Regions from separate parts of the Pantoea sp. X-Soil-ISGK-259 genome, predicted to be linked through region 1. Evidence: riboswitches for the same ligand, from Rfam matches in the RefSeq annotation. Region 1 holds a riboswitch; each other region holds the start of a gene.
What was found. A riboswitch is a leader RNA that binds a small molecule or an ion and turns the genes downstream of it on or off. The one in region 1 is predicted to bind thiamine pyrophosphate.
Positions count from the first base shown of each region.

Region 2: linked by a shared signal. The riboswitch ahead of AC6I77_RS21020 (FAD-dependent oxidoreductase) and the one ahead of thiC (phosphomethylpyrimidine synthase ThiC) in region 1 are both predicted to bind thiamine pyrophosphate.
Region 3: linked by a shared signal. The riboswitch ahead of tenA (thiaminase II) and the one ahead of thiC (phosphomethylpyrimidine synthase ThiC) in region 1 are both predicted to bind thiamine pyrophosphate.
Region 4: linked by a shared signal. The riboswitch ahead of thiM (hydroxyethylthiazole kinase) and the one ahead of thiC (phosphomethylpyrimidine synthase ThiC) in region 1 are both predicted to bind thiamine pyrophosphate.

Region 1 covers NZ_AP035986.1:239,798-247,092, reverse strand. Annotated here, with positions in the region: gene nfi (deoxyribonuclease V) at 1-4, opposite strand, end outside; gene hemE (uroporphyrinogen decarboxylase) at 7-1,074, opposite strand; gene nudC (NAD(+) diphosphatase) at 1,115-1,885, opposite strand; gene AC6I77_RS01100 (Rsd/AlgQ family anti-sigma factor) at 1,975-2,481, shown strand; TPP riboswitch at 2,635-2,735, shown strand; gene thiC (phosphomethylpyrimidine synthase ThiC) at 2,823-4,745, shown strand; gene thiE (thiamine phosphate synthase) at 4,748-5,374, shown strand; gene AC6I77_RS01085 (aminotransferase-like domain-containing protein) at 5,568-7,022, opposite strand; gene AC6I77_RS01080 (DUF1127 domain-containing protein) at 7,197-7,295, shown strand, end outside.
Region 2 covers NZ_AP035987.1:389,182-396,476, reverse strand. Annotated here, with positions in the region: gene AC6I77_RS21055 (XRE family transcriptional regulator) at 221-799, opposite strand; gene AC6I77_RS21050 (GNAT family N-acetyltransferase) at 863-1,372, shown strand; gene AC6I77_RS21045 (LysE family translocator) at 1,510-2,142, shown strand; gene AC6I77_RS21040 (GFA family protein) at 2,232-2,660, shown strand; gene AC6I77_RS21035 (P-loop NTPase family protein) at 2,676-3,224, opposite strand; gene AC6I77_RS21030 (alkene reductase) at 3,439-4,557, shown strand; gene AC6I77_RS21025 (ArsR/SmtB family transcription factor) at 4,574-4,888, shown strand; TPP riboswitch at 5,030-5,149, shown strand; gene AC6I77_RS21020 (FAD-dependent oxidoreductase) at 5,281-6,225, shown strand; gene thiS (sulfur carrier protein ThiS) at 6,209-6,406, shown strand; gene AC6I77_RS21010 (thiazole synthase) at 6,409-7,164, shown strand; gene AC6I77_RS21005 (HesA/MoeB/ThiF family protein) at 7,174-7,295, shown strand, end outside.
Region 3 covers NZ_AP035987.1:148,363-155,657, reverse strand. Annotated here, with positions in the region: gene AC6I77_RS19920 (LacI family DNA-binding transcriptional regulator) at 1-755, opposite strand, end outside; gene ascF (PTS cellobiose/arbutin/salicin transporter subunit IIBC) at 1,013-2,461, shown strand; gene AC6I77_RS19910 (6-phospho-beta-glucosidase) at 2,497-3,927, shown strand; TPP riboswitch at 4,033-4,135, shown strand; gene tenA (thiaminase II) at 4,204-4,905, shown strand; gene AC6I77_RS19900 (ABC transporter ATP-binding protein) at 4,902-5,642, shown strand; gene AC6I77_RS19895 (ABC transporter permease) at 5,639-6,394, shown strand; gene AC6I77_RS19890 (ABC transporter substrate-binding protein) at 6,418-7,295, shown strand, end outside.
Region 4 covers NZ_AP035986.1:2,648,346-2,655,640, forward strand. Annotated here, with positions in the region: gene AC6I77_RS12535 (mannitol dehydrogenase family protein) at 1-909, shown strand, start outside; gene AC6I77_RS12540 (GntR family transcriptional regulator) at 997-1,683, shown strand; gene thiD (bifunctional hydroxymethylpyrimidine kinase/phosphomethylpyrimidine kinase) at 1,735-2,535, opposite strand; gene thiM (hydroxyethylthiazole kinase) at 2,522-3,319, opposite strand; TPP riboswitch at 3,354-3,454, opposite strand; gene AC6I77_RS12555 (hypothetical protein) at 3,762-3,959, shown strand; gene AC6I77_RS12560 (AEC family transporter) at 4,058-5,017, shown strand; gene ahpF (alkyl hydroperoxide reductase subunit F) at 5,081-6,646, opposite strand; gene ahpC (alkyl hydroperoxide reductase subunit C) at 6,718-7,281, opposite strand.

The DNA.
Region 1 (7,295 bases):
CCATAATTACTCCTGATGCCAGGGACGTGATAAACGATGCACCGCTTCAACAAAGACACCCGCATTTTCAGGTGGTACATCCTGATGAATGCCGTGACCCAGATTGAAGACATGCCCGGTACCCGAGCCAAAACGTTCCAGGATGCCGGCCACTTCCTGTTCAATACGCTCCGGTGCCGCATAGAGCATTGAAGGATCCATGTTGCCCTGTAGCGCAACTTTGTCGCCCACGCGACGGCGGGCGTCGTCAATATCGGTGGTCCAGTCGAGACCCAGCGCATCACAACCGGTGGCTGCCATCGCTTCCAGCCACTGCCCGCCGCCTTTGGTGAAGAGCGTCACCGGCACGCGGCGACCGTCATTTTCACGCAGCAGGCCATCAACAATTTTATGCATGTAGTGAAGTGAGAACTCGCGATAATCACGACCGGTCAGCACGCCGCCCCAGGTATCAAACACCATGACAGACTGCGCACCGGCGCGGATCTGAGCATTGAGGTAGAGGATGACGCTGTCGGCCAGCTTATCCAGCATCGCGTGCAGCGTAGCCGGATCGGCATACATCATCTTTTTGATTTTGGTAAACGCCTTGCTGCTGCCACCTTCCACCATGTAGGTGGCCAGCGTCCATGGACTGCCTGAGAAGCCAATCAGCGGCAGATCGCCGTTCAGGTTCTTACGGATGGTGCGGACCGCATTCATCACGTAGCCCAGTTCCATTTCTGGATCGGGTACCGGTAAACGCTCAACGTCAGCGCGACAGGTCACAGGGTTAGAGAAACGCGGGCCTTCGCCGGTTTCAAAGTAGAGACCCAGTCCCATCGCATCAGGAATGGTCAGGATGTCACTGAAGAGGATAGCGGCATCCAGCGGATAACGGCGCAGCGGCTGCAGGGTGACTTCGCAGGCCAGCTCGGCGTTTTTGCATAGCGACATAAAGTCACCCGCCTGGGCGCGTGTCGCTTTGTACTCCGGCAAATAGCGACCGGCTTGTCGCATCATCCATACCGGCGTGACATCAACTGGCTGGCGTAACAGGGCACGCAAATAACGATCGTTCTTCAGTTCACTCATCTCAACACTCTCTCAATAACAGGCGTGTAGTGTAGCACTTTCACGCTTCGGCGCGGCACAGGGCGACAGTATCTTCAATCAGACGACGCGCCACGGTGCCGGGAGGTGGCAGCAACGGCAGGTCATCAAAACGGAACCAGGCCGCATCCAGCAGTTCTTTGCCGTCGTGTTGCAGATCGCCGCTGTCATACTCTGCCATAAATGCTGTCATCAGCGATTGCGGGAAGGGCCACGGCTGGGAGGTCACGTAACGGACATTTTTGACGCGGATATTGCTCTCTTCCATCACTTCACGGGCCACGGCCTGCTCCAGTGTCTCACCAACTTCGACAAACCCCGCCAGCACGGTATAGACCTTATTGCGATGGCGGGCATGGTTCGCCAGCAGGATTTCATCGCCGCGACGGATCGCCACAATAATGCAGGGTGCAATCTGCGGATAGTAACGCTCGCGGCAATGGCTGCAGAGACAGGCAAACTCATGTTTGCTGTGATGCATTTCATGGCCGCAATAACCGCACCAGCGATGAGAACGGTAGAATTCCGCCAGCTGAACACCGCGACCCACCAGCTGAAACAGCGCTGCATCCTGATCGATTAGCTGACGGACTGAGAACATATCGGCAGAACGCGGTTCACAAATCAGCCAGACTTTTTCGCCCTGCCACTCACCAATGGTCCGGGCCATACTGCCAGTTAAACCAAATTTTTCGGCGTTTCCGTGGGGTAAATCACCTTGTGGCAACCAAATTTTCTGTTCATGGCTGACAATCCACCATCCAGCGTCTACGCTTGAGATTTCGCATTGCATTTATTTCGTCATCCTTAGCGTCAAATCGCACGCTGAAGCCCTGATGTTAAGTGTGTAGATAAACAACTATAACTCACATGGAGTTAGATATGCTTAACCAGTTAGACGTCCTGGCTGAACGCGTAGGTGGCAGTAATGAACTGGTCGATTCGTGGCTTGAAGCCCGTCGTCAGCTACTGGTGACCTATTATCACCTGGTGGGTCTTAAACCTAATAAAGAGGCGCTGACGCGTCTGGATGAACAGGCGCTCGACAACTTCTGTCATGGCCTGGTCGATTATCTTTCTGCGGGTCACTTCAGTATCTATGAGCGTGTGATCAGTGAAATGAGTGGCGACAGCCCGATGATCGCTGCCGCGCAGATTTATCCCCCGCTGGAGGCCAATACGGAACGTCTGATGCAGCTCTATGACGGCCACCTTCAGCAGGCGATTGATGACGAAAACTGCATGACCTTCCAGCAGGCGTTGTCCGAAGTGGGCGAAGTGCTGGAAGCCCGGTTTACACTTGAAGATAAGCTGATTCAGCTGGCATGGGACAACAAGCTCGTCCCCCCGCCAGTGGCGAATGACAGCCAAATCGCCCGCCCGGCCTGATTATCGCCGTCGGGAAAGGGGTTGAGATTATCTTCCAGCCCTTTTATGCTAAACAGGTTCTGCGGAGCGCTTTCCAAAGAACCTTTTTTATTTGTGCATTGAAATTTAAGCTTTTTACGCCGGGGTCTGTTACAGGACGCCAGTGCAAAAAGTAGCTTCTTGTCGGAGTGCCCAGTTGGGCTGAGACCGTTAATTCGGGATCCGCGGAACCTGATCAGGTTAGAACCTGCGAAGGGAACAAGAGTAAATATTCTCTGTATGTCAGCACGCTTACGCTGTCTATACGGTTACTCCTTCCGAACTCCGGACAAGCATCGTTCCCTCTTAACAGGAAGATTGCTATGTCTGACCCAAAAATGACCCGTCGTGAACAGCGTGCCCAGGCGCAGGAATTTATCGATTCTCTGCAAAGCGGCAGTGCCTTTCCCCAGTCCCGTCGCATCTGGATTACCGGCAGCCGGAAGGATATTCGCGTACCCATGCGTGAAATTACCCTGAGCCCGACCCACACTGGCGGTAGCAAAGAACAGCCTCTCTATGAGCAAAATGAAGCGGTGCCGGTCTATGACACGGCAGGCGCTTATGGTGATCCCGCGGCAGAGATTGATGTGCATCGTGGCCTGGAAAAGCTGCGCGCGCGCTGGATTACTGAACGCGGCGACAGCGAACTTCTTGAACAGAACAGCTCAGGCTATACCCAACAGCGACTGGCTGACGAGGGGCTGGATCATCTGCGCTTCGATCACCTTCCGACACCGCGCCGTGCCCGTGCCGGGCGCCGCGTCACGCAGCTGCACTATGCCCGCCAGGGGATCATCACCCCGGAGATGGAGTTTATCGCTCTGCGCGAAAACATGGGGCGCGAGCGAATCCGCAGTGAGGTGCTGCTGCAACAGCATCCGGGTCACAGCTTTGGTGCGCATCTTCCCGCCCGCATCACCCCCGAGTTTGTGCGTCAGGAAGTTGCTGCCGGACGCGCTATCATCCCGGCGAATATCAATCACCCTGAATCAGAGCCCATGATCATAGGCCGCAACTTTCTGGTTAAGGTTAACGCCAACATCGGTAATTCGGCGGTGACCTCTTCCATTGAAGAAGAAGTGGAAAAGCTGGTCTGGTCAACTCGCTGGGGTGCCGATACGGTGATGGATCTCTCTACCGGTCGTTATATTCATGAAACGCGCGAATGGATTTTGCGCAACAGCCCGGTGCCTATTGGTACGGTGCCGATCTATCAGGCGCTGGAAAAAGTGAATGGCGTGGCGGAGGCGCTGAACTGGGAAATATTCCGTGACACGCTGCTTGAACAGGCGGAACAGGGCGTCGATTACTTCACTATCCACGCGGGCGTGCTACTGCGTTATGTCCCGATGACGGCGAAACGTCTGACCGGCATCGTCTCGCGGGGCGGATCGATCATGGCGAAGTGGTGCCTGTCCCATCATCAGGAGAGTTTCCTCTATCAGCACTTCCGTGAGATCTGTGAAATCTGTACGGCGTACGATGTCTCCCTGTCGCTGGGCGATGGCCTGCGTCCGGGTTCGATTCAGGATGCCAACGATGAAGCGCAGTTTGCCGAACTGCGTACCCTGGGTGAACTGACCCGTATTGCCTGGGAATATGATGTTCAGGTAATGATTGAAGGTCCGGGCCACGTGCCGATGCATATGATCCGCCGCAACATGACGGAACAGCTCGAGCTGTGCGATGAAGCCCCCTTCTACACCCTCGGTCCGCTGACCACCGATATCGCGCCCGGCTATGACCATTTCACCTCGGGTATCGGTGCCGCCATGATTGGCTGGTTTGGTTGTGCGATGCTGTGTTATGTCACACCTAAAGAGCATCTGGGTCTGCCCAACAAAGAGGATGTGAAACAAGGATTGATCACCTACAAAATCGCGGCGCATGCCGCCGATCTGGCCAAAGGCCACCCCGCTGCGCAGATCCGTGATAACGCCATGTCCAAAGCGCGCTTTGAATTCCGCTGGGAAGATCAATTCAATCTGGCGCTGGATCCCCACACGGCGCGGGCTATGCATGACGAAACCCTGCCGCAGGAGTCAGGAAAGGTGGCTCATTTCTGCTCGATGTGTGGCCCTAAATTCTGCTCAATGAAAATTTCTCAGGAGGTGCGCGAGTTTGCAGCACGCCAGGATGCGCGTGCCGAGCCGGTTGAAGTGGGCATGGCGCAGATGTCAGACCGTTTTCGCAGCCACGGCGGTGAGCTTTATCACCCTGCCGATGCCATTAAGGAGGAGTAACGATGCCCGCATTCCCTGCTACCGCCCCGCGCCTGGGGCTTTATCCGGTGGTTGATAGCCCCGAGTGGATTGAACGCCTGCTGGAGATGGGCGTTCGCACGCTGCAGCTGCGCATTAAGGATCAGCCCGATGCGATCGCTGAGCCCGCTATTGCCCATGCGATTGCACTGGGAAAACGCTATGACGCACGCCTGTTTATCAATGACTACTGGCAGCTGGCAATTAAACATCAGGCTTATGGCGTACATCTGGGGCAGGAGGATATGGATGTGGCCGATCTTGCCCGCATTCATCAGGCCGGATTGCGTCTGGGGCTCTCCACCCATGACGACGCGGAGCTGGATCGCGCGCTGGCAATCCAGCCCTCTTACATCGCACTTGGGCATATTTTCCCGACGCAGACTAAAGAGATGCCTTCTGCGCCGCAGGGCATTGAGCAGCTGAAGCGACATCTGGCACGCCTGACGCATATTCCCACTGTGGCGATTGGCGGTATCTCGATTGCGCGAGCACCTGAGGTACTGGCAACCGGCGTTGGGAGTATTGCGGTAGTGAGTGCGATTACTCAGGCAGATGACTGGCGTGAAGCAACCCGGACACTGATGGCGCTGGCAGAACCTGGCCATTAAGGATTTGTGGAAGCTGTACCACATAGCCGCTGCAAAACGGGTAATGCCCGCATTCTTCCGGGAAAGCAGCGCGCAAACGTGAGGGTTGCCGCTGGCGTGCTGTGAGCCAAAACCTTAACGTGGCATCCGTCAGGTTAAGGTTAACTGACCAGGGCCGGTTCCCTCCTCTTGCCGGCCCTGCTTCTTCTTTCCTCTATACGATAGCAGAGGCTGAAGTCTGCGGCTCATGCTGACACGAGAGCATAGCGCGTTCGACAGCCGCACCCACCCGCGCCAGCGCCTGTTCAGTTTGCTCGTTTATTGGCAGCCCGTAGTTTAAGCGCAGGCAGTTGCGATATTTGCCCGAGGCCGAAAAGAGTGAGCCTGCGGCAATCTGAATTTTTGACTCGCGCAGTTCCCGGTTAAGCAGGACCGCATCAAATGCTTCCGGGAGTTCAATCCACATCAGAAAACCGCCCTGAGGGCGGGAAACGCAGATGCCGCAGGGAAAGTAGTGGCGCACCCAGCAGCTAAAGGTTTCATAGTTACGATGATAGATTTGCCGCATCCGCCGTAGATGCAGCTGATAATGGCCCTGGCGGATAAACTCCGCAACCGCATGCTGAGGCTGCGTGGCGGTGGAGCCTGTGACGATATATTTCATGTGCAGCACGCGGTCGCGATAGCGTCCTGGTGCAACCCAGCCGACACGTAAACCGGGCGCCAGCGTTTTAGAAAAAGAGCTGCACAGCAGAACCCGGCCATCGAGATCCAGCGCTTTAATAGTAGGTGGGCGCGGGTATTCCCAGGCTAACTCACCATAAACATCATCTTCGATTACCGCCGCATCAAACCGCTGCGCCAGCGCCAGCAATGCCCGCTTACGCTGTTCAGGCATGATGAATCCCAGCGGATTATTGCAGTTCGGCACAACAACGACTGCTTTAATCGGCCATTGATCAAAGGCCAGTTCCAGCGCTTCCAGACTGATACCGGTGACCGCATCTGTTGGGATCTCAATGGCACGAATGCCAAAGCCGCGCAGGGTTTGCATGATGCCGTGAAACGACGGTGACTCAACGGCAATGATATCGCCCGGCTCGCAGACAGCCCGAACGGCGACCGATAACGCCTCATGGCAGCCGGTGGTAATAACAATGTCATCGGCGGTGAGCTGGCAGCCGCTGTCTATTGCCAGCCGTGCAACCTGTTGTCGCAGCGCGAGAACACCATAGAGGTTGTCATAATTCAGCAGCGCCATGTCCTGCTTCTGCGCCTGACGGCTGAATGCTTTCCACAGCGGCTTAAGCGTCGGCTGAGTCACATCCGGCATGCCGCTGCCCAGCTGCAACACATCATCCTCCAGTCGGCTGTTAATCAGCTCCAGCACCGCATCCCACTGCGTCACCTCAACCGGCCGCTGTGCAGGACGGGTAAGCGCAGGCATCGGGGGTGTCGCTTTGCGCGAGGCGACAAAATAGCCGGAGCGAGACTGCGGCGTGATCATCTGCTTCTCTTCCAGCAGATGATAAGCCTGCTGTACGGTGCTGATACTGACGCCATGTTCGGCACTCAGACTGCGTACCGAAGGCAGGCGCTCACCACTGCGATATAAACCCTGTTCAATGCGCTGAGCCAGCAGTGTGGCCAGATGTTCATATCGCGTCATTGTATTTCCTCTGTCTCAGATGATGAGCATTAACCAGTACAGTTATGCTTCTTTTTTACCATTCAGATCACGACAACCGCAATCTGTATGTTAAAAAAAGGTGATTTTTGCGTCTGTATCATACAGAGCGATGCGATGAAAATGGTCCTCAGATACTTCACTGAGGGCACTATCATGGGATACGACGAGAATCGCGCAGCTAAACCCTTTACAGGCACACCTTACCAGCTGGTTCGTTTCGTGTGGCGTAGTTATAAACGCTGGCAACTACGG
Region 2 (7,295 bases), on a different replicon from region 1:
TACAATATTTGAGTGGCGCCATAACCATTATCTGATCAGTACCGACAAGAAAAAAATCAGACCAAAAGGCTAACCGGGAGAACTATATCTGGACGATGACGCGGCCTGATATCTATGCCGGGAATAATCGTTAAATAACCACGGCTAAACAGCGATAATCCGTTCAGATACAGCGCGGTGTAAATCCATCATCAAGCATGGATGTCTGCCAATAAACGGATCAGACTGGCCGCAGGACGATCACAGCGTATCGACACGCCTTGCTGGTGCTATTTCTGAAGACACAATCAGCTGGATCGCCCAGTTCCAGACAGTCGCCAGACGCCATTTCATACGTGCTGGAGCCGGCTTCGAAGGTCAATGACCCTTCCAGTACCCATATAAGCTGACGTCTCGAAATATACGAGATAGCGGGCATCGGCACAGCGGTATTGGCCGGCAGTTCGACACTGACCAGATCGACCGGCATCTCACCCGGTGAAACGTGCCGACGCAAGTAGCCGGTTTCAGGATCCTGCCATATCGGCTGATTTTCGTGCCTGACCAGCGTTCCTGTCTGAACTTCGGTCTGGGCCAGAAGCTGCGAGATGCTCATGTCAAAAGAGCCCGAAAGCCGCGCTAACAGCACTGCCGTCGGGCTGCTCTCTCCACGCTCAATTTTGTGGATCATCGCCCGCGATACACCGGAGTGACCTGCCAGTTCAGTCAGTGACCAGCCGCGTTTTTCTCTTTCCTCTTTAACCTTTAATCCGATCCGGATATTCAGGCTATCTTCTTTGATGGACATTTCATCTAACATAATGGATAACTATCATTGTGTACAATTCATCTACTTTAGTGAATGAGTAAAGGGGTGTCTACCATGATTATTCGTGCGGCTATTGAAAGTGATGCTGATGTGATTGCTGAGATTTATAACGATGCGGTGCTTAACACCACGGCCATCTGGAATGAAAGCAGGGTAGATGTCGCGAACCGCATCGCATGGATACACAGTCGTCAGCAGGCGGGTTTTCCTGTGATAGTGGCAGCGGATAACGATGAAAGCGTGCTGGGATATGCCTCATTCGGTGACTGGCGGCCCTGGGATGGATATCGCCACACCGTTGAACACTCTGTTTATGTTCATAATCACGCGCGGGGACAAGGCATAGGTGATGCCCTGATGCGGACGTTAATTCAGCTTGCCTGTAAGAGCAAAAAGCACGTGATGGTGGCGGGCATTGAATCGGAAAATGTAGCGTCAATCACGCTGCATAAAAAGCTGGGCTTCACGGAGGCGGGCACCATGAAAGAAGTCGGCAATAAATTCGGGCGCTGGCTGGATCTGACATTTATGCAGTTGCGTCTGGATGACCGCAAACATCCATGACTATCACTGCCTGAACGTTAACGCGCGCATGCGGTGGCGGACATCCTTTGGAGGCTGGTCGACATCGTGTGAATGAATTGTAAATTCACACACCAGCCGATATAACAGACGGATAACCACGCATCACCGAGGCAATGATGGCGCTTTTACACGAGTTAGTCCTGATCTTCACCACCTATCTTGTCGCCACGGCCAGTCCCGGGCCGAGCAATATGGCCATAATGGGCACGGCAATGAAAAAGGGCAGAGGTGCCGCACTGGCGCTGGCGGCGGGTGTCGTGAGTGGTTCAATGATCTGGGCGCTGCTTGCCGCCTGCGGTGTGCTGACCGTGCTGGCAACCTTCGCCCAGTTACTGATTGTGTTAAAAATCGGCGGTGGCTTGTATCTGCTCTGGCTGGCCTTTAAAGCGGGCAAATCAGCATTACGTCGTACGGAAGCCAGTGACTTTACCGCCAGCGATGATCGTGTAGCTTATGGCAGGCTTTTCCGGCAGGGGATCCTGATGCATATCGGTAATCCTAAAGCGATTCTCACCTGGGTAGCCATTATGTCATTTGCACTGAAGCCAGAGGGGATGGCGTCAACGCTACCTATTGTTATCTGCGGCTGTGCGGCCATTTGTATGCTTGTCTTCGGTGGATATGCTCTGCTGTTCTCAACTGCCGTCATGAGCGCCTTTTACCGTCGGATTCGTCGGGAACTCGATGCGCTGTTAGCCTGCTGCTTTGGTCTGGCAGGGTTAAAACTGATATTCAGCCGCAACTCGTGACCTTTAATGATGAGTGATAGAATTTTGCTTCTGGCTTAAAACCTGAAATGATCGGGCAATTTCAGAATCCCCACTTACAAGGCAAAAAAATGCAAGGCGCATGTCTCTGCGGAACCGTGACTTTTGAACTATCCGTTACACCCAGCCACTTTTATCGGTGCCACTGTTCACTCTGCAGAAAGCAAAGCGGAACCGGATACAATCTTGCAACGCTGGTGAATGAGACAGACTTTAGCTGGCTATCCGGTGAAAGCCAGCTCGCTTCCTGGCGTAAACCGACCGGTTATCGCAACGATTTTTGTTCCAGCTGTGGTTCGACCGTACCTAACGCGCTGGGTGACAGGCCCTATATCTGGATCCCGGTTGGTTTACTCAATGAACCTGCCGATATGCAGTGCATCGGAGACTACTGTACCGAGGACGCGATGCCCTGGGATTCTACCCGTTCAGAGACAAATCATGCCGGGCCTGTTGAGTCGCTGAATGCACTATTGGCGAGCTTAACGTTACTGGATTAATAACAGCAGCCATGGTCAGTTATTCGTAAACGTTAAGCCCCAGTATTTCAGACAGGCATTCACATCAGTTGAAGAATGCAGCAGAAGCTTAGGCAGTCTGACATGGTCATAAAGTTTCTTATGGCGCTTTCTGTTCTTTGGGGCAGTAAGGATAATATATTTCAGCATATCCAGGGTTACATGCTCTTTGCGTATTCCGAGACCGCCAACTCGCGGCGTGAATGAGTAGCATCTGCGAATATACCGAAACAGCGCCACTGGCACTTTTACATCCAGAAGAATGAATCCGGTGGCGCGCGCGAGACGTTCTTCAATACATTTTGTGTAATTCCCATCCATAACCCATTTTTCCTGACTCACCGCGGCAGCGTGCACGCGGAGAAATTCAGCCGGTGCTCTTGGAATCCATTGGCTTCCCGGAAGATGGTGAAGTTGATCCAGATGAATGGCAGGTAATGCTGTTTTGTGGGAGATAGCGTCCGCTAAAGTCGATTTTCCGCTGTTCGACGGGCCCATAATACAAATGCGCGGTCCGAGCGCGTCTAAAGAAAGTAATGTGGTCACAATATTTTCCGGGATTATGCTGTCAGGAAAAAGATAAATGAGTACAGCTCTGATAGCCATCCGCATACCGCAATGATGAGATTCAACGGGTAAAAAGCGTGTAAAAACGCCACCAACGGTAAAGGTCCGGGAACAAAAAGCACAGATTACACATTTACAAATTTAAATGTGTAAATATAATGGCGCCTCTTCACACATCAGAGGACTTTTTGTTATGCCGTCACTTTTTACCCCCCTGAACCTGGGCGATCTCAAACTCCGTAACCGCATTGTCCTGCCGCCGCTGACGCGTTGCCGCAGTGAACAGCCGGGCAATATTCCCGGCGATATGATGGTGGAATACTACCGTCAGCGTGCCGGTGCGGGACTGATGGTCACTGAAGGCACCCAGATTGAGCCTCGCGGGCAGGGCTATGCATGGACGCCGGGGATCCATAGCGACGCGCAAATCGCGGGCTGGAAAAAGGTTACAGAGGCGGTACATCAGGAAGGTGCCACCATTTTCTGCCAGCTCTGGCATGTTGGCCGCGTGTCACACAATGAACTTCAGCCAGGTAAACAGCCACCGGTAGCGCCTTCAGCCATCGCAGCCGATAACGTCCGGGTATTTATTGAAACCGGGCCAGGCGCGGGGATACTGACCGCACCCAGCGAGCCACGGGCACTGACCACAGAGGAAGTTAAAGAGATCGTTGCGCTTTACCGACAGGCAGCGGAGAACGCCAAAGCAGCCGGTTTCGACGGCGTGGAACTGCATTCCGCTAACGGCTATCTGATTAACCAGTTTATTTCAGAGCATACTAATCTGCGTACGGATGAATATGGTGGCTCAGCGGAGAATCGTCTGCGCTTCCTGCGTGAAGTCGTTGAGGCCGTCAGCTCGGTCTTTGGCAGCCATCGCGTGGGCGTTCGGTTTGCCCCTCTGTTTTCGAGTACTGACGAAGAGCGCGTTTATCTCGGTCTGGTTGAAAGCGATCCCCATGCCACCTACATCCGTGCCGCTAAACTGTTGAATGAACTTGAAGTCGGTTATCTCTCCATTGCCGAAGCGGACTGGGATAATAGCCCGGACATGCCTGAAAGTTTCCGCGTTGCGCTGCGGGAAACATTCCGCTCTCCGATCATCTATTCCGGTCGTTACACGGCTGAAAAAGCGCAGCATGTACTGGAAAAAGGCTGGGGCGATCTGTTTGGTTTTGGTCGTTCATTTATCGCTAATCCTGATTTGCCTGCACGCATTAAATCAGGTCATCCGCTGAATGAGGTCGACCACGCTTCTCTGTATGGCGGCACGGAGAAGGGTTATACTGACTATCCTGTTTTTCAATCCTGATACTCTGTGAGGCGGCATGTCCCCCGAAAATGCCCTGAAGTTACTGTCCAATCCAACCCGAGTGGCAGTGCTGAAGTGGCTTAAGCATCCTGAAGAAGCGTTTGCGGGCTATACCCAGCTCTATCCCTTCGATCAGTATGGCGTCTGTGCCAGCCTCATACAGGACAAGGCGGGCTTATCACAGCCCGCCACGTCGTTATGCCTGAAAGCACTTCACAGTGCCGGGCTGGTCGAAGCCAGCAAAGTGGGCAAATGGACCTATTATCGTCGTGCTGAACCGCGTATTCGTGAAATCACCGACGTGCTGACACAATCACTGCAGGCGCTGTAAGGCGACTGCAGTTTAAACACCCTCTCATTGCCTACTGCTAACGCATTGCATTTGACTCTGGCGCAAAACCTTGCCTGTCCCCTAAAATTCTTAGCAGCCATCCTGTGCGCGCTTGACGAAGCTGCCCGCTTCACTTACAACTAAACCCGTCAGGGGAGTCTCGCCAGAGAGACTGAGAGGCTAATAGCGCATCGCGCGGCTTAGCGACCCTTAGAACCTGACCCAGTTGATACTGGCGTAGGAAGACGGGTATCGCATCAGATACTTGCCGCAGGGGCGCATGCACGACGCCTCTGCCTTTTCCCTCCGTATCACGGGTCTTCGTTAACGTATAACGAGGCCAAAGTGAAATATCTCATCCAGAATCTCTCTCTTCCTCGCCGGTGGACATCATGAGCCGCTGGTCGGTGCTTGGCAGTGGCGTGGCCGGGCTGTGCGTCGCCACACTGCTGATGGAGCGGGGCGAAACCGTCGAAATCATTACGCAGCCTGACTGTCGTGCCGCCTCACACTGGGCGGGTGGCATGCTCGCGCCCTGGTGCGAAGCGGAAAGCGCGCCTCAGCAGGTGATCGATTGGGGCCAGCACGCTGCAGGCTGGTGGTCGCAACGTGTTGATGGCGTGGAACAGCAGGGTACGCTGGTGGTTGCGCCGCCGCGTGATAGCCGCGAACTGACGCGCTTCGCCAGCATGACGGAAAAACATGAGTGGGTCGTACCGGGTGATATCGAACCGGCGCTGGAAAATCGCTTTGCCCGTGGTCTGTATTTTGCGGCGGAGGCGCATCTCGATCCCCGCCTGGCGTTGCAGCAACTGCGTGACAAATTACAACAGGCTGGCGTGCCCTTACACAGTGGTGAACCCACCGGCACCATCATTGACTGCCGTGGCATTCACGCCGCGGATCAGCAGCCCGCGCTGCGCGCCGTACGGGGTGAAATGCTGATCCTCCAGACGCATGACGTTCAGCTCTCCCGTCCTGTCCGGCTGCTGCATCCTCGCTTTCCCTGCTATCTGGTGCCCCGAGCAGAAGGGCACTTCATGCTGGGTGCCACCATGGTCGAAAGTCACGACAGCAGTCCGATTAGCGCCAGAGCCATGATGGAGTTGCTAAGCGCCGCTTACAGTCTGCATCCGGCGCTGGCTGAAGCGCGGATTGTGGAGAGCGGCACCGGCCTGCGCCCTGCCTATCAACAGAACCTGCCGGAGGTTCGTTTTGAGAATGGCCGTTTTTCGCTCAATGGGCTGTATCGCCATGGCTTTTTGCTGGCTCCGATCATGGCTGAAAACCTCATGCTGCAACTGACTCAGGAGATGACTCATGCGAGTTCAACTTAATGGACGCACGATTGAAACCGATGCAGGCACGCTGGCGGAACTGCTGCAGGAGCAGCAGATCGACCCGCGCTCCGTCGCCGCCGCGCTGAACGGTGAGTTTGTGCCGCGAAGCCGGTATGCCAGCCAGCAACTTGAGGCGGGTAATCAGCTGGAAATCCTGTCACCGATGCAGGGAGGTTAATAATGTTCTATCAATTTGCGCCGCAATCCCGCTTTCTTCTGGGTACTGCTGGCTATCCGTCTCCCGACATTCTGCAGCAGGCGATCGACGCCTCAGGTGCAGAAATCATTACTGTCAGCCTTCGACGGGAGGGCAGCGAAGGGGGTGCCTTCCGCACGCTACTGCAACAGCTCAACAAGCGCATTCTGCCGAATACAGCCGGTTGCCACACGGTAAAAGAAGCCGTGACAACGGCGCAAATGGCGCGTGAACTGTTCGACACGCCATGGATCAAACTGGAAGTGATCGGCCATGCTGACACGCTGCAACCCGATCCTTTTGCACTGGTTGAAGCCGCGCGCATCCTCTGTGCTGACGGTTTCCAGGTTTTTCCCTATACCACCGAAGATCTGATTGTCGGTGAAAAATTGCTGGAAGCGGGTTGCGAAGTGCTGATGCCCTGGGGCGCGCCAATTGGCTCCGGTCAGGGGCTGCGCAATATCGAAGGGCTGCGCACGATGCGTGCGTGGTTTAAAGATGTGCCGCTGATTATCGACGCAGGTATCGGCTCACCCGGTCAGGCGGCGCAGGCTATGGAGATGGGTTTCGACGGTGTGCTGCTCAACACAGCGGTGGCAAAAGCAGGCGATCCGGTGCGGATGGCCGGTGCGTTTGCTGCTGCGATTTATGGCGGACATCAGGGATTCCAGGCGGGCCTGATGGAGCAGCGTGATATGGCCTCTGCCTCTACGCCCATTTTTGGTCTGGCAGAGTTCTGAGGAGAGACAATGGCGCGTTATCAGCGACAGACCATGTTGCCTGAAATTGGCGAAGCGGGGCAGCAGCGGCTGGCCAGGGCAAGCGTGCTGGTGGTGGGCGCGGGCGGCCTCAGCGCCACCCTGCTGCCGTT
Region 3 (7,295 bases), on a different replicon from region 1:
GCCATCTCATCATTACTCGCCACCAGCGCAGTAAATGACACGTTGCGCTCAAGGAGCGTGTCGACGGCAGCCATACCGCTCTGCGCCGTCCATTTACCCGCCACAATATGGCGGTCGTCAGCGTTAAGGCCCTTTGCCGCCAGCGCAGCACGATAACCGTTAAGGCGCTCAACACCGGTAGGGGAATCCTGCGAACCGGTAATAAATGCGATATCGCGGTGTCCCTGGTTCAGCAGATAGCCCACGGCCGTGGCACTGCTGGCGTGCTGATCGCTGTAAATGCAGTAGCTGTGGTTGACGCGCAGCCGCCGGTTAATAACCAGAATGGGCTGTTTGTGGCTGGAGATAATCGCATCCAGCGCGTCAATGCTGAGGAAGCGCGGATAGATGATGATGCCGTCACAGCGTAGATCGAGCAGAAACTGAATGGCCGCCTCTTCCTGCCTGGCGGTGTGCTTGCCGTCCGCCAGAATCAGCTGACGGCCCTGCTGCTCCATCATGCGTGCGGAGTGGGCCATTAACTCAGTAAAGTAGCTGCCGCTGTAAAGCGTGTTGGTGATGACCAGTCCGATTGTCTGAGACGTTTTTGTCGCCAGATTGCGGGCCAGCAAATTAGGCCGATACCCGGTTTCTGCAATCGCCTTCAACACCCTTTCACGTTTTTCCTGTCCGACGTAGCCATTACCGGAGAGCACACGTGACACTGTCGCTTTTGAAACGCCCGCCTTAATTGCTACTTCCTGAATCGTTGTCATGGTGATGCTCCTTTGCTACGTCGTCCTGCAGTCTACCTAAGCCTCTCAATATTGGAAATATTTACCCGGTATGTATACGCACATCATCACATTTAGCAGGTGATGCACTTCACAAAATAGAAATCTGCCCGATTTATACTCTTGTCGCCGAACGTAAAGACCTTCATGATTTTGTGAAACCGGTTTCCTATTTGTCTGCTTGCAGGCATTAAAAACATAAAAATTTTGACCGATTTACCCTACAGAGAAGAGCGATCATGCCCATGAACTATGCCGAGGTGTCACGCGCCATTGTCGATGCGCTTGGCGGCCTCACCAATATCGAAGCCGTCACTCACTGCATGACCCGCCTGCGTTTTGTCCTGAAGGATCAAACACAGGTCGACTATCCACGTCTTAAAGCCATCACAGGTGTCATGGGCGTGGTACACAACGATACCCAGTACCAGGTGATCATCGGGAATAACGTATCGCAGGCTTACCAGGCGGTGCTGGAACTGGGATCGCCCGGCGCAGCTTCGACTGTGCCGGTGAAACGCAAAATTACCCTGAGAAGTATTGGCGCAGGCATTCTGGATGCGCTGGTGGGCACCATGTCGCCATTGATCCCAGCCATTATTGGTGGGTCCATGGTGAAACTGCTGGCGATGATTCTTGATATGGCGGGCGTGTTTGAAAAAGGTTCATCAACGCTGGTGATCCTCAACGTCATTGGCGACGGGGCATTCTTCTTCCTGCCGATCATGGTTGCCGCCTCAGCGGCGCTGAAGTTCAAAACTAATATGTCGCTGGCGATTGCCATTGCCGGCGTTCTGGTCCATCCCAATTTTGTTGAGCTGATGGCAAAAGCGGCGCAGGGTCAGCCGGTCGAGTTCGCTTTCATACCTGTCACCGCGGTGAAATACACCTATACGGTGATCCCGGCGCTGGTGATGACGTGGATCCTGTCACACATTGAACGAGGCGTGGATCGCATCACCCCTGCGGTCACTAAAAACTTCCTGAAACCGATGCTGATTGTGCTGATTGCGGCACCCATTGCGATTGTGCTGATTGGCCCGATTGGTATCTGGATCGGCAGCGGCATCTCCGCGCTGGTCTACACCGTCCATGGCTACCTTGGCTGGCTTTCGGTTGCGATTATGGGCGCTCTCTGGCCGCTGCTGGTGATGACCGGTATGCACCGGGTTTTCACACCAACCATTATCCAGACCATTGCCGAAACCGGCAAAGAAGGCATGGTGATGCCGTCAGAGATCGGCGCCAACCTGTCGCTGGGCGGATCGTCGCTGGCGGTGGCGTTCCGCACTAAAAACCGTGAACTGCGCCAGACCGCACTGGCAGCTGCGGCATCAGCCATTATCGCAGGGATTTCAGAACCGGCGCTGTATGGCGTTGCAGTGCGCCTGAAACGCCCACTGATCGCCTGTCTGATCAGTGGTTTTATCTGTGGCGCGGTTGCGGGCATTGGCGGGCTGGCCAGCCACTCGATGGCCTCACCCGGCCTCTTTACCAGCGTACAGTTCTTCGATCCCACCAATCCCATGAGTATTGTCTGGGTCGGTGCGGTCATGGTGCTCTCGGTGGTGTTGTCATTCGTGCTGACGCTACTGTTAGGCTTCGAGGATATTCCTGAGACAGAACCCGAAAGCGCTGCGCAACCTGCGCCTGCTACCGAACGCGCTAACGCGATCAATAGCCATTAGGAAAAGGGTCAGGCTGACCCAAAAAAGAGGATTGCATGTCTGATTCAAGGTTCCCGCAAGGGTTTTTATGGGGCGGCGCGCTGGCCGCTAACCAGAGTGAAGGTGGTTTTCGTGAGGGCGGAAAGGGCTTAACCACCGTCGATATGATCCCGCATGGCCCAAACCGGATGCCGGTTAAACTGGGTCTGGAAAAACGTTTTGCCCTGCGTGACGACGAGTTCTACCCCAGTCATGACGCTATCGATTTCTATCACCGCTATCCGGAAGATATTGCGCTGATGGCCGAAATGGGGTTCAGCGTGTTCCGCACCTCAATTGCCTGGAGCCGGCTCTATCCTAACGGTGACGAACTGACGCCTAATCCGGAAGGCATTGCGTTTTATCGTGCGGTCTTCGAAGAGTGCCGGAAATACAATATCGAACCGCTGGTCACGCTTTGCCATTTTGATGTCCCGATGCATCTGGTCACGGAATATGGCTCATGGCGCAATCGCAAAATGGTCGATTTTTTTGCCCGTTACGCACGAAGCTGTTTCGAGGCGTTTGATGGACTGGTGAAATACTGGCTGACCTTCAACGAGATCAATATCCTGCTGCACAGTCCGTTTTCCGGGGCTGGCCTGGTCTTTGAACCCGGCGAGAATAGAGACCAGGTAAAATATCAGGCGGCACATCATGAACTGGTTGCCAGCGCGCTGGTTACGCGAATCGCGCATGAAGTGAATCCGGTCAATCAGGTCGGCTGCATGCTGGCCGGCGGCAATTTCTATCCCTGGTCGAGCAAACCGGAAGATGTCTGGGCTGCACTGGAGAAAGACCGCGAAAACCTCTTTTTTATAGATGTGCAGGCGCGCGGTGCCTATCCGGCTTACGCTGCCCGCGTGTTCCGTGAAAAAGGGGTGACGCTGGAGATCGCTGACGGTGATGCCTACATTCTGAAAAACAGCGTCGATTTTGTCTCATTCAGTTACTACGCTTCGCGCTGCGCGTCGGCAGAAATGAACGAGCAGAACAGTAGCGCCGCCAACGTGGTGAAATCCCTGACTAATCCCCATGTGCCACGCAGTGACTGGGGCTGGGGCATCGATCCGCTGGGGTTACGTATCACGATGAACATGATGTATGACCGCTATCAGAAGCCTCTCTTCCTGGTGGAGAATGGCCTGGGCGCACGCGATGAAGTCGACGCGAATGGCGAGATTAATGACGATTACCGCATCAGCTATCTGCGTGAACATATCCGCGCGATGGGCGACGCCATTGAAGATGGCGTGCCGGTGATGGGTTATACCAGCTGGGGCTGTATCGATCTGGTTGCCGCCTCGACCGGCGAAATGAGCAAGCGCTACGGTTTCGTCTACGTAGACCGCGACGATTTGGGTAACGGCACGCTGGCGCGTACGCGAAAAAAATCATTCTGGTGGTATAAGAAAGTGATTGCCAGTAATGGCGCAGATCTTGAGTGACACTGTCACTTAAAAAGCACATCTGAATGCACTGTCGCGTAGCAAACTTGCCTGAGCATAACACTGACGCATCCGTTGTGCTCAGGCACTAATTATCGTATAACGAATGTCTCCGAGGGGTGTCCTGTCATGGGCTGAGATGGCGAAAGCCGAACCCTTTGAACCTGATCTGGGTCATGCCAGCGAAGGGACGGGTCGGCAGATTTTCTGTCTCATTTCCTGCACTATCCCCTGTTCCAGACCGTATGCCCGGATCTCCCTTTTAATGGAGATCCCATGTCACATCCGCTTTTCGAGACCGGTTTCTATGGTCGTCTGCGCCAGCAGGCGGGCACGCAATGGCACGCCTATGTAAGGCACGATTTTGTGCAGCAACTCGGTCAGGGTACGCTGCCTCCTGCCGCCTTCCGTAACTATCTCACCCAGGATTATCTGTTCCTGCTCCACTTCGCCCGTGCCTGGGGTCTGCTGATCAGCAAACTCTCTGAGCCTGACGCTCTACGACGCGCTACGGCATCACTTAACGCGATTATCGGTGAACTGCCGCTGCACCTCGCTTACTGCCAGCAATGGGGCATCAGCGAGGCAACAATGGCACGTGAACCCGAAGCAGCGGAAACGCTCAATTACACCCGTTATGTGCTGGATGCCGGTCACACCGGCGATGCACTGGAGCTCATAACGGCGCTGATGCCCTGTGTTGCCGGTTACGCTGAAATCGGCCTGACTTTGCTGGATGATCCTGCGACGCGCATTGAGGGCAACCCTTACGCCGAATGGATTGAAAATTACGGCGATGAAGCCTATCTGGCCGGGGTAGGCTCGTCACTGATACTTTTTGAAACGCTGGCTCAGCAGCGCGCCGGAGAACAACGTTTTGATCGGCTGGCGGAGATTTTCACCACTGCGACCCGGCTGGAAGCGGCATTCTGGCAAATGGGGATAGATCACGCTGCCGATCTTCGGGTCAGACCATGAGCCAGCTGTGCAATGCCACACCGCCAGGTATTTCAGTTCGCCAGCTCAGCCTTACGCTGGGTCAGCAACAACTTTTCAGTCAGCTTGATCTGGAGATCGCCGGGGGTAAATTTACGGCGTTACTGGGTGCCAGCGGTGCAGGCAAAAGCAGCCTGATGCGTGTCATTGCCGGTCTTACGCCACCCAGTTCGGGACAGATTAGCGGCAGCGATGGCCTTCCGCTGACCGGACGCATCGCCTGGATGGGGCAACAGGATTTGCTCTATCCGTGGCTGACGATTGAGCAAAATGTCTGCCTGGCCAGTCGGCTGAAAGGCGAGAAAGCCGATCGCGACTGGGCGCAGTATCTGCTGGCAAGGGTTGGGCTGAGCCAGAGCGCCCGCGCGCGGCCCGCTACACTCTCCGGCGGGATGCGTCAGCGCGCTGCGCTGGCCCGCACTCTCTACACGCGTCAGCCTGTTGTGTTAATGGATGAGCCATTCTCCGCGCTGGATGCATTGACCCGTCATGAGATTCAGATGCTGGCGGCGGAGGTGCTGGTCGGTCACACGGTGCTGCTGATCACCCACGATGCCGCCGAAGCCTGTCGTCTCAGTCATCACCTGCTGGTGATCGGTGCGGCGGGAATCGAAGCCTCTCCACCACTACAGGGCCTGCCGCCAAGGGCAGCCGAGGACGCCGGCTTAATACGAAGTCAGGCCGCACTGTTGAAACAGCTAAGCGGAATAGCCAGATGAGCACACGTTTCGTACGTTTGCGTCGTGGAATTACGCTGTTTGCCGGTCTGATTGCAGCATGGTGGCTGGCCACGCTGACCTGTATTCCCGCCTTTCTGCTGCCCTCGCCCGCTGCAGTCGCTATTGCGCTGTGGCAGAACGCTGACTATCTCAGCTATCACACTCTGATTACCCTGACCGAGATCCTCAGCGGCATGGCGCTCGGCGTGCTGCTGGGTGGTGTGCTGGCGCTGGGCATGACCTATTCACCGTGGTTACAGCGCTGGATGATGCCGCTGGTGATCACCAGCCAGGCGATTCCGGTATTTGCGCTGGCTCCGCTGCTGGTTCTCTGGTTTGGCTTTGGCATGAGCGCCAAAGTCGCGATGGCCGTGCTGGTGATCTTCTTCCCGGTAACCTCCAGCTTTTTTGATGGCCTGCGCCGCGTTACGCCCGGCTACCTTGACCTGGCTCGCACTATGGGCGCTTCCCCTTCAGCACAACTGCGCCATGTCAGGCTGCCAGCGGCGCTGCCTGCGCTGGGTTCAGGGTTACGGATGGCGGCGGCCGTCGCGCCGATAGGGGCAATTATCGGCGAATGGGTCGGCTCAGCGGAAGGGCTGGGTTTCGTGATGCTGAATGCCAATGCCCGGATGCAGAGCGACCTCTGTTTCGCTGCCCTGTTCATTCTGGTGCTGATGACCCTCGCCCTGTGGCTGACTATCGATCGCCTGCTGCGCCGCCTGATTAGCTGGGCTCCTGAGACAATTTGATGACCCTTAAAATGAGAAATCCCATGACTAAACTGCCCCTGTTAACCCTGCTCTTCAGCGCCACCTTAACCACTCAGGTTCAGGCGATGGAAAAACTGACGCTGGTACTCGACTGGTATATCAATCCCGATCACGCGCCCATTATGGTGGCGCAGCAGACCGGCGCGTTTGCCGCTGAAGGACTGGAGGTAAATATCGTGCCGCCTTCCGATCCGGCCCTGCCGCCACGTCTGGTCGCGGCAAAGCAGGCGGACTTAGCCATTACCTATCAGCCTCAGCTGCATTTCTTCGCCGATCAGGGATTGCCACTGATGCGGGTGGGCACGTTGATTGACACGCCACTGAACACACTGATGACGTTAGACAAAACGGTGAAAAAACCGGCGGATTTAAAAGGTAAACGCATCGGCTATTCAGTGAGTGGCATTGAGCAGGCGACGCTGGCGACCATGCTGGCCCATGACGGCGTCAAAGCCGATCAGGTCAAATTGATTAACGTTAATTTTCAGCTCACCAGCGCCCTGATGACCGGCCAGGTAGATGCGGTTATCGGCGGCTATCGCAATATTGAAGCGCTGGAGTTGAAACTTGCCGGCAAAGAACCCGTGGTGCTTAACGTCGAGGATTATGGTGTTCCCGCTTATGACGAGCTGATTATCGTCGCCAACCGTGACGAGGCGCACTCGGAGAAGATTCAGAAGTTTCTGCGGGCATTGAAGAAGGGAAATGCGGAGCTGCAGGCGCATCCTGAGGAGAACTGGCTGATCTTTGCCCGCGAGCATCCTGAGCTGAATACACCGCTAAACCATCAGGCATGGCGTGCCACGCTGCCGCTGTTCGCCGCCGATCCGGCAAAACTGGATCGTGCACGCTATCAGGCTTATGAGCAATTTCTGTTTGA
Region 4 (7,295 bases), 2.4 Mb from region 1:
CCGGAAAATGGTCACGTCATCCGTAATGTGATTGTGCAGCTGGCACAGTATCAGGATCCGGCGCTGGCAGACTACATTCAGCAGCACATCACCTTCCCCTCCACCATGGTGGATCGCATCGTTCCGGCCATGACCGATGCGGCATTTGCCGCGCTGAACGCGCGCCTGGGTTGCAGCGATCCCGTTGCGGTTGAAGCGGAACCCTTCTTCCAGTGGGTGATCGAAGATAACTTCGTTAATGGTCGTCCGGCGTGGGAAAAAGCAGGCGCAGAGCTGGTCAGCGATGTCCTGCCCTATGAAGAGATGAAACTGCGGATGTTGAATGGCAGCCACTCTTTCCTGGCCTATCTTGGCTTCCTGGCCGGTTATGAGTACATCAGCGACTGCATGGCCGATCCTCATTTCCGCGCCGCCGCCCGTTCACTGATGGTGGATGAGCAAGCCCCGACGCTGCGCACTCAGGGCGTGGATCTCAATGCATACGCCGATTCGCTGATTGCCCGTTATGAAAACCGCGCGATTAAACATCGCACCGGACAGATTGCCACTGACGGCACCCAGAAGCTGCCACAACGTATGCTTGATAGCCTGCGCTGGCACCTGCAGCGCGGCAGCGACTGCGAGCTGCTGTTGCTGGGCGTGGCGGGCTGGATGCGCTATGTCGGCGGCATTGATGAGAAGGGTCAGCCGATTGAGATTCGTGATCCGATGAAAGCGCAACTGGCAGAATGCGTCGCCAGCAGCGAAGAGGGTGAAGCGCGTGTACGGGCGTTACTCTCCATGCGCGAAGTGTTTGGCGACGATCTGGCGCAGAATGCCGATGTGGTCGGCCGACTGACCGCCTGGTATAACAAACTGGCCACTCAGGGCGCGCGCGCGACCGTGCATCAGTCTCTCAACCGCAGCTAAAAGGGCTGGCGCAGACGCAGCGCGCTGATTAGACTGGCACTTTCCCATCGCGCTGGCTTTTGCCAGCCGTAATATGGATATTGCTGCATGTCGATCGCCTATACCATTACGACCAGCGAACCGGTAAATCAGCAGATTTACCGGTATCTGCGCAAAGATATTGTCACCTGCGCAATTCAGCCAGGCTCGCTGCTTTCTGAAAAGGAAGTGTCCGCGCGCTTCAACGTCTCACGCCAGCCGGTGCGCGAAGCGTTCATCAAGCTGGCTGAAGCCGGACTGGTACAGGTATTGCCGCAGCGCGGCACCTTTGTGCGCAAAATCTCCGCTAAGCGGGTAGCGGATGGCCGCTTTATCCGTGAAGCGGTGGAAGTGTCGGTGGTTCGTCGCGCGGCGCTGGAGATAGACGACTCGTCGCTGATGGCGCTGGAACATAACCTGCAGCTGCAGCGCATGGCTGCTGAACGCCATGACAGCCAGGCTTTTCTTACGCTGGACGATGAGTTTCATCGCCTGATCGCTGAAAGTATCGACTGCAAGCTGGCCTGGGAGACGGTTGAGAACATCAAAGCGGCAATGGACCGCGTGCGCTTTCTGACGTTGAGTGAAGTCTCGCCGCCAGAAAAGCTGATTGAGCAGCATGAAGAGATTTTTGCCGCGCTCAAGGGCCATGACGACAATGCTGCCGAAGCGGCGATGCGTCGCCACCTGCAGGAGATGATCTTCTCAATCACCCCCATTGCCGAGCGTAACAGCGCCTGGTTTGAAGCACCCTAATCGCTCATCACCCGCACCGCCTGAATGTCAGGCCGGTGCGGGTCTTCGCCGTCACCACCATTGATGAAAATGGTGAACCGGCCCGATGCCCTTCCCGACCTCCAGCGTATCTGCCATTAACAACGCCTGTTGTAACCAGTTTTTGGCTTCCCCAATCGTCTCTGCCCAGTCAGCATGACGCGGACGCAACGCGGCTAAGGCGGCCGACAACGTGCAGCCGGTGCCATGGGTGTGACGGGTGTTGACGCGAGACGTGCTGAATCGCTGCTCAGTGGAATGCGTGATCAGCCAGTCCGGGCTCTCTGCCGCCGTAAGATGTCCGCCTTTCATCAGCACAGCCTGACAGCCCAGCGCCAGCAATGCCCGTCCCTGCTCGCGCATCTCCGCCTCATCGCTGGCGACAGCACAGTTGAGCAACGCCGCCGCTTCCGGCAGATTCGGTGTGATCAACGAGACCTGCGGCAATAACAGCTCACGTACGCTGGCCACGGCGTCTGGCGAGAGCAGCGCATCGCCACTTTTTGCGACCATCACGGTATCCAGTACCACAAACGGGATATCTGCCTTTCTCAGCCGGGCAGCAACCTGCTCTACGATAGCCGTTTCTGACAGCATGCCAATTTTTGCGCTGTCGATGCGCACATCACTCAGCACCGAATCGAGCTGGGCGGCAACAAACTCAGGTGCAATCCGGTAAACAGACTGCACGCCTTGCGTGTTTTGTGCCACCAGCGCGGTTATGACGCTGGTGCCATAGGCGCCCAGAGCCGAGAAGGTTTTCAGATCGGCCTGAATGCCTGCCCCGCCGCTGGGATCGGTACCGGCAATCGTCAGGGCATTAATGCGCTTCATTGCCCACCTCCAGCGTCCAGAGGGCATCAATAAACGCGGTGGCAAAACTGCCCGGCCCGGCAGCCTGCGCCGCTGCCTTTTCTCCCGCCAGGGCCATGACCTGACAGGCGGCCGCGACATTCATTAGACGATCACCAGGCAGACTGCTGAAGCCCGCTACCACGGCGGAGAGTGCACAGCCGGTGCCCACCACCCGTGTCATTAACGGGCTTCCACCGCTTATGGCGAGGATCCGCTGACCATCCGTGGCGTAGTCCACTTCACCGGTGACGATCACCAGCGTTTTCCAGGTCTCAGCGAGTTGCTGTGCTGCATCAATTGCCGCATCCGCCTGATGCAGTGTATCAACGCCCCGCCCGCCACTGGCCTGCTGTGCCAGCGCCAGAATCTCTGATGCATTGCCGCGGATCACCGCCGGTTGCTGACTCAATAACCGCTGACAGAAGTCACTGCGCAGCGTCAGCGCGCCGACCGCAACCGGATCGAGTGTCCAGGGTGTGCCCGCCAGATTAGCGGCAGTGATGGCAGCCTGCATCGCCTGCTGCCGTTCGGGGGTTAACGTGCCCACATTAATCAGCAGCGCATCGGCCAATTCACTGAACTCTGCGGCTTCTTCCGGATCGATCACCATCGCCGGTGAGGCATTAAGTGCCAGCAGTACATTGGCGGTGAAGTTCTGAACCACGTCATTGGTCATGCAGTGCACCAGCGGTGACTGACGGCGGAAAGTGTGCAGGATGGGCGCGAAGTGCGCGGCAGAAAGGTGTTGAGATTGATGTGTCATCGTAGCTCCCAACCGGCGAACAAGAAGGCGAATGCGGTCAGGCATCAGACTTCCCTACGCTGGCATTATCCAGTTCAGGTCAGCGGGTTTTTCTCAGCCCTTTCCGTGTGGAAAGCGGCACCCCGAGTCGTGTTACGGCTTGCAGCATAGGAGAGCTATACGGTGAAAGCAAGCGACACCTGTCGGGGAAATAATCCGTGCTGAAACAATTCATATGATCCCGATCAACGCCTGAGGTCACAAAAAAAGGCTTAATGCTGCGGGTTAACGAAACACCTCTTTATAGTTAGCTTTATTTATCCCCCTGACAGGAAATATTTCCTGCAGTGTCTCTGACTGCATAATAATAATTAACCTGCTTGCAGCATCATCGTAAAAAATATTTTATTTCATGAGGTTAGTTACCTCCTGAAGCGGAACTTCATACTATGCAGGATGTATGATGCGATTTTTAGCGCTTATTCCACACCGTCATCGATGGCAGGATATTATTATTGAACGTCAGGGTGCCGTCGCACCCAGTGGCAGATATTATTTTTCAACCTATATTTCCGCACGCTGCTCAGGCTGTAACGAAATAATCCATCGCGTCTATTATCGTGATATCACCGATGAACAGGCGCGTCGCTGGCTAGATTAGTCGCCCTCACGGCGGAGGGTTCAGACACCGTTCCAGTTAACAGTTAGTTAGCAATTTGTTAGTCTGATAACTAATCATCGCCTGATCAGACGCCCTCTATGCCACTGCTGTTTGAAAGCTTAAGCCATCAAATTTATCTCTCAGCTCCGCTGTTTATCCTGATCTTACTGGGATACTGCCTGACACGCCTCGGAAAATGGCCTGCCAGCATCAGCGAAGGGATGAACCGCTTTGTGTTTAACGTTGCACTGCCCTGCATGCTGTTTCGGGTAATGAGTACCTTCTCACAAAGCCCGCCGGTGGATGCGCGCCTGTTACTGGCCTTCTTCGGCAGTTGCCTGCTGGTGTTTATCGTGGGGCGACTGCTGGCAACAAGGCTGTTCGATCTGGATGGCGTGGCGGCTTCAGTCTTTGCCCTGGGCGGTATCTTCTCTAATAACGTGATGCTGGGGATCCCGGTGGCCACCGTGTTACTCGGGCCAGAAGCGCTGCCGCCGGTGGCGCTGGTGCTGGTGTTTAACAGCCTGATCCTGTGGACTTTACTGACCGTTTCAGTCGAGTGGGCGAAGCAGGGCAGCTTCTCGCTGAATGGCCTTTGGCGCACATTGATCGGTGTGCTGAAGAATCCGCTCATCATCGGCATTCTCAGCGGTACAGCCTGGAGTTTTCTGCAACGCCCGTTGCCACTGCTGGCCGCTGAACCATTAAAGATGCTGGCCTCGCTGGCCGCGCCGCTGTCGCTGGTCACGCTGGGCATGAGCCTGGCGCACTATCGGGTGCGGGACGGCTTAAAAGAGAGCTACACCATTTGCCTGCTGAAGCTGGTGCTGCAACCGATGACGGTATGGGCTATCGCGTGGCTGACCGGTCTGCCGCCGCTGGAGAGTAAAGTGGTAGTCCTGCTGGGATCAATGGCGGTGGGAGTAAACGTTTATCTGATGTCGCAGAAGTTTAATGTCATTACCGGCCCGGCGGCGGCCAGCATGCTCTTTTCTACGGTGTTTGCCGCGGTAACGACGCCGATATGGATGATGCTGATGACGCTGGCGGGCTATTAACAGACTAAAAAAAGCCCCTCAGCACGAATGCTGAAGGGCTATTGTCTGTCTGACTAAACGTTATTAAGCTGATTTAGTGCGAATCAGATAGTCAAAAGCGCTCAGTGAGGCTTTTGCGCCTTCGCCGCTGGCAATAATAATCTGCTTGTACGGCACGGTAGTGCAGTCGCCCGCCGCGAACACGCCTTTCAGGCTGGTTTCGCATTTACCATCGATGATGATCTCACCCATTTTATTGCGCTCAACCGCGCCTTCCAGCCACGGGGTATTTGGCAGCAGACCGATCTGAACGAAGATACCAGAGAGCGGCAGCTCATGGGTGGTCTGCGTCGTACGGTCAAGATAGTGCAGGCCGGTCACTTTAGTGCCGTCGCCTTTCACTTCGGTGGTCTGCGCGTTCAGGATGACATCAACGTTCTTCAGGCTACGCAGCTTATCCTGCAATACCTGGTCGGCACGCATCTCACCGGCAAACTCCAGCAGCGTAACATGTTCAACGATACCCGCCAGGTCAATGGCTGCTTCAACGCCGGAGTTACCGCCGCCGATCACTGCCGTACGCTTGCCTTTAAACAGCGGGCCATCGCAGTGTGGGCAGTAGGTGACGCCTTTGGTGCGATACTCTTCCTCACCCGGCACACCCATGTTGCGCCAGCGTGCGCCGGTCGCCAGAATGATACTGCGTGACTTCAATACTGCGCCGGAGGCGGTTTCGATGGCATGCAGTCCGCCCTCTTTCGCCGCCGGGATCAATTTGATGGCGCTCTGGCTTTCAATGACATCCACATTGTAATCATCAACGTGTGCGCGCAGTGAACCTGCCAGTTTCGCGCCTTCGGTTTTCGGTACGGAAATATAGTTTTCGATATCCACCGTATCCAGTACCTGGCCGCCAAAACGTTCGCCCATCAGGCCAGTACGGATACCCTTACGCGCTGAGTAGATGGCTGCCGCTGCACCCGCCGGGCCACTGCCGATAATCAGGACTTCATAGGCGTCACGCTTGTTCAGCTCTTCCGCTGCACGTTTATCCGCGTTGGTATCTACTTTGCTGACGATTTCCGCCAGGCTCATGCGGCCCTGACCAAACTCCTTACCATTCAGGTAAACCGCTGGCACGCCCATCACGTTGCGTTCCTGAATCTCGTTCTGGAACAGGCCACCGTCGATAGCGGTGTGGCTGATGCGCGGGTTAATCACCGCCATCAGGTTCAGCGCCTGGACGACGTCCGGGCAGTTATGGCATGAGAGTGAATAATAGGTTTCGAAATGGAAGTCGCTGTCCAGCGCGGCGATCTGGTCCAGCAGGCTCTGTGCTTCTTTAGACGGATGCCCACCGGTCTGTAACAGTGCCAGCACCAGTGAGGTAAATTCGTGACCCAGAGGTGAACCGGCAAAACGCGGGCCGCTGTTCGAACCTGGGTTGGTGATCAGAAATGAGGGCTTACGCACCTGACGATCGTTCTCTTCGCGGAAGCTGACTTTGTCAGACAAGCCGGCGATATCAACCAACAGTTCACGGATCTCGGTTGATTTTGCACCCTCATCCAGGGTGGCAATCAACTCAACAGGTCTGGTTAATTTCTCAAGGTAGGCCTTGAGCTGGGTTTTCAAATTTGTGTCGAGCATAGTGATATCCTGGTCAAAAAATCGGGTGCCGCAGCACCCGATTGGAGAATGATCGAAAGAGCGAAGCGGGATTAGATTTTGCCAACCAGGTCCAGAGACGGAGCCAGTGTTGCATCACCTTCTTTCCATTTAGCCGGGCACACTTCACCTGGGTGAGAAGCCACGTACTGAGCCGCTTTCACTTTACGCAGCAGGTCAGAGGCGTCACGGCCAATGCCTTCAGCAGTGATTTCGATTGCCTGGATTACGCCTTGCGGGTCAACGATGAAGGTACCACGGTCAGCCAGACCTTCATCTTCACGCATGATTTCGAAGTTACGGGTCAGCGCGCCAGTCGGGTCACCGATCATTGTGTATTTGATCTTCGCGATGGTGTCTGAAGAACCGTGCCAGGCTTTGTGGGTAAAGTGGGTGTCGGTAGAAACGGAGTAGATGTCTACGCCCAGTTTCTGGAACTCTTCGTAATGGTCAGCTACGTCGCCCAGCTCGGTCGGGCAGACGAAGGTGAAGTCAGCTGGATAGAAGAAGAACACACTCCATTTACCTTCAACGTCTTTCTCGGTTACGTCGATGAATTCGCCGTTTTTGAATGCTGCGTTTTTGAACGGCTTAATTTTGGTATTGATAATAGACATCTGGTGGCCTCCGT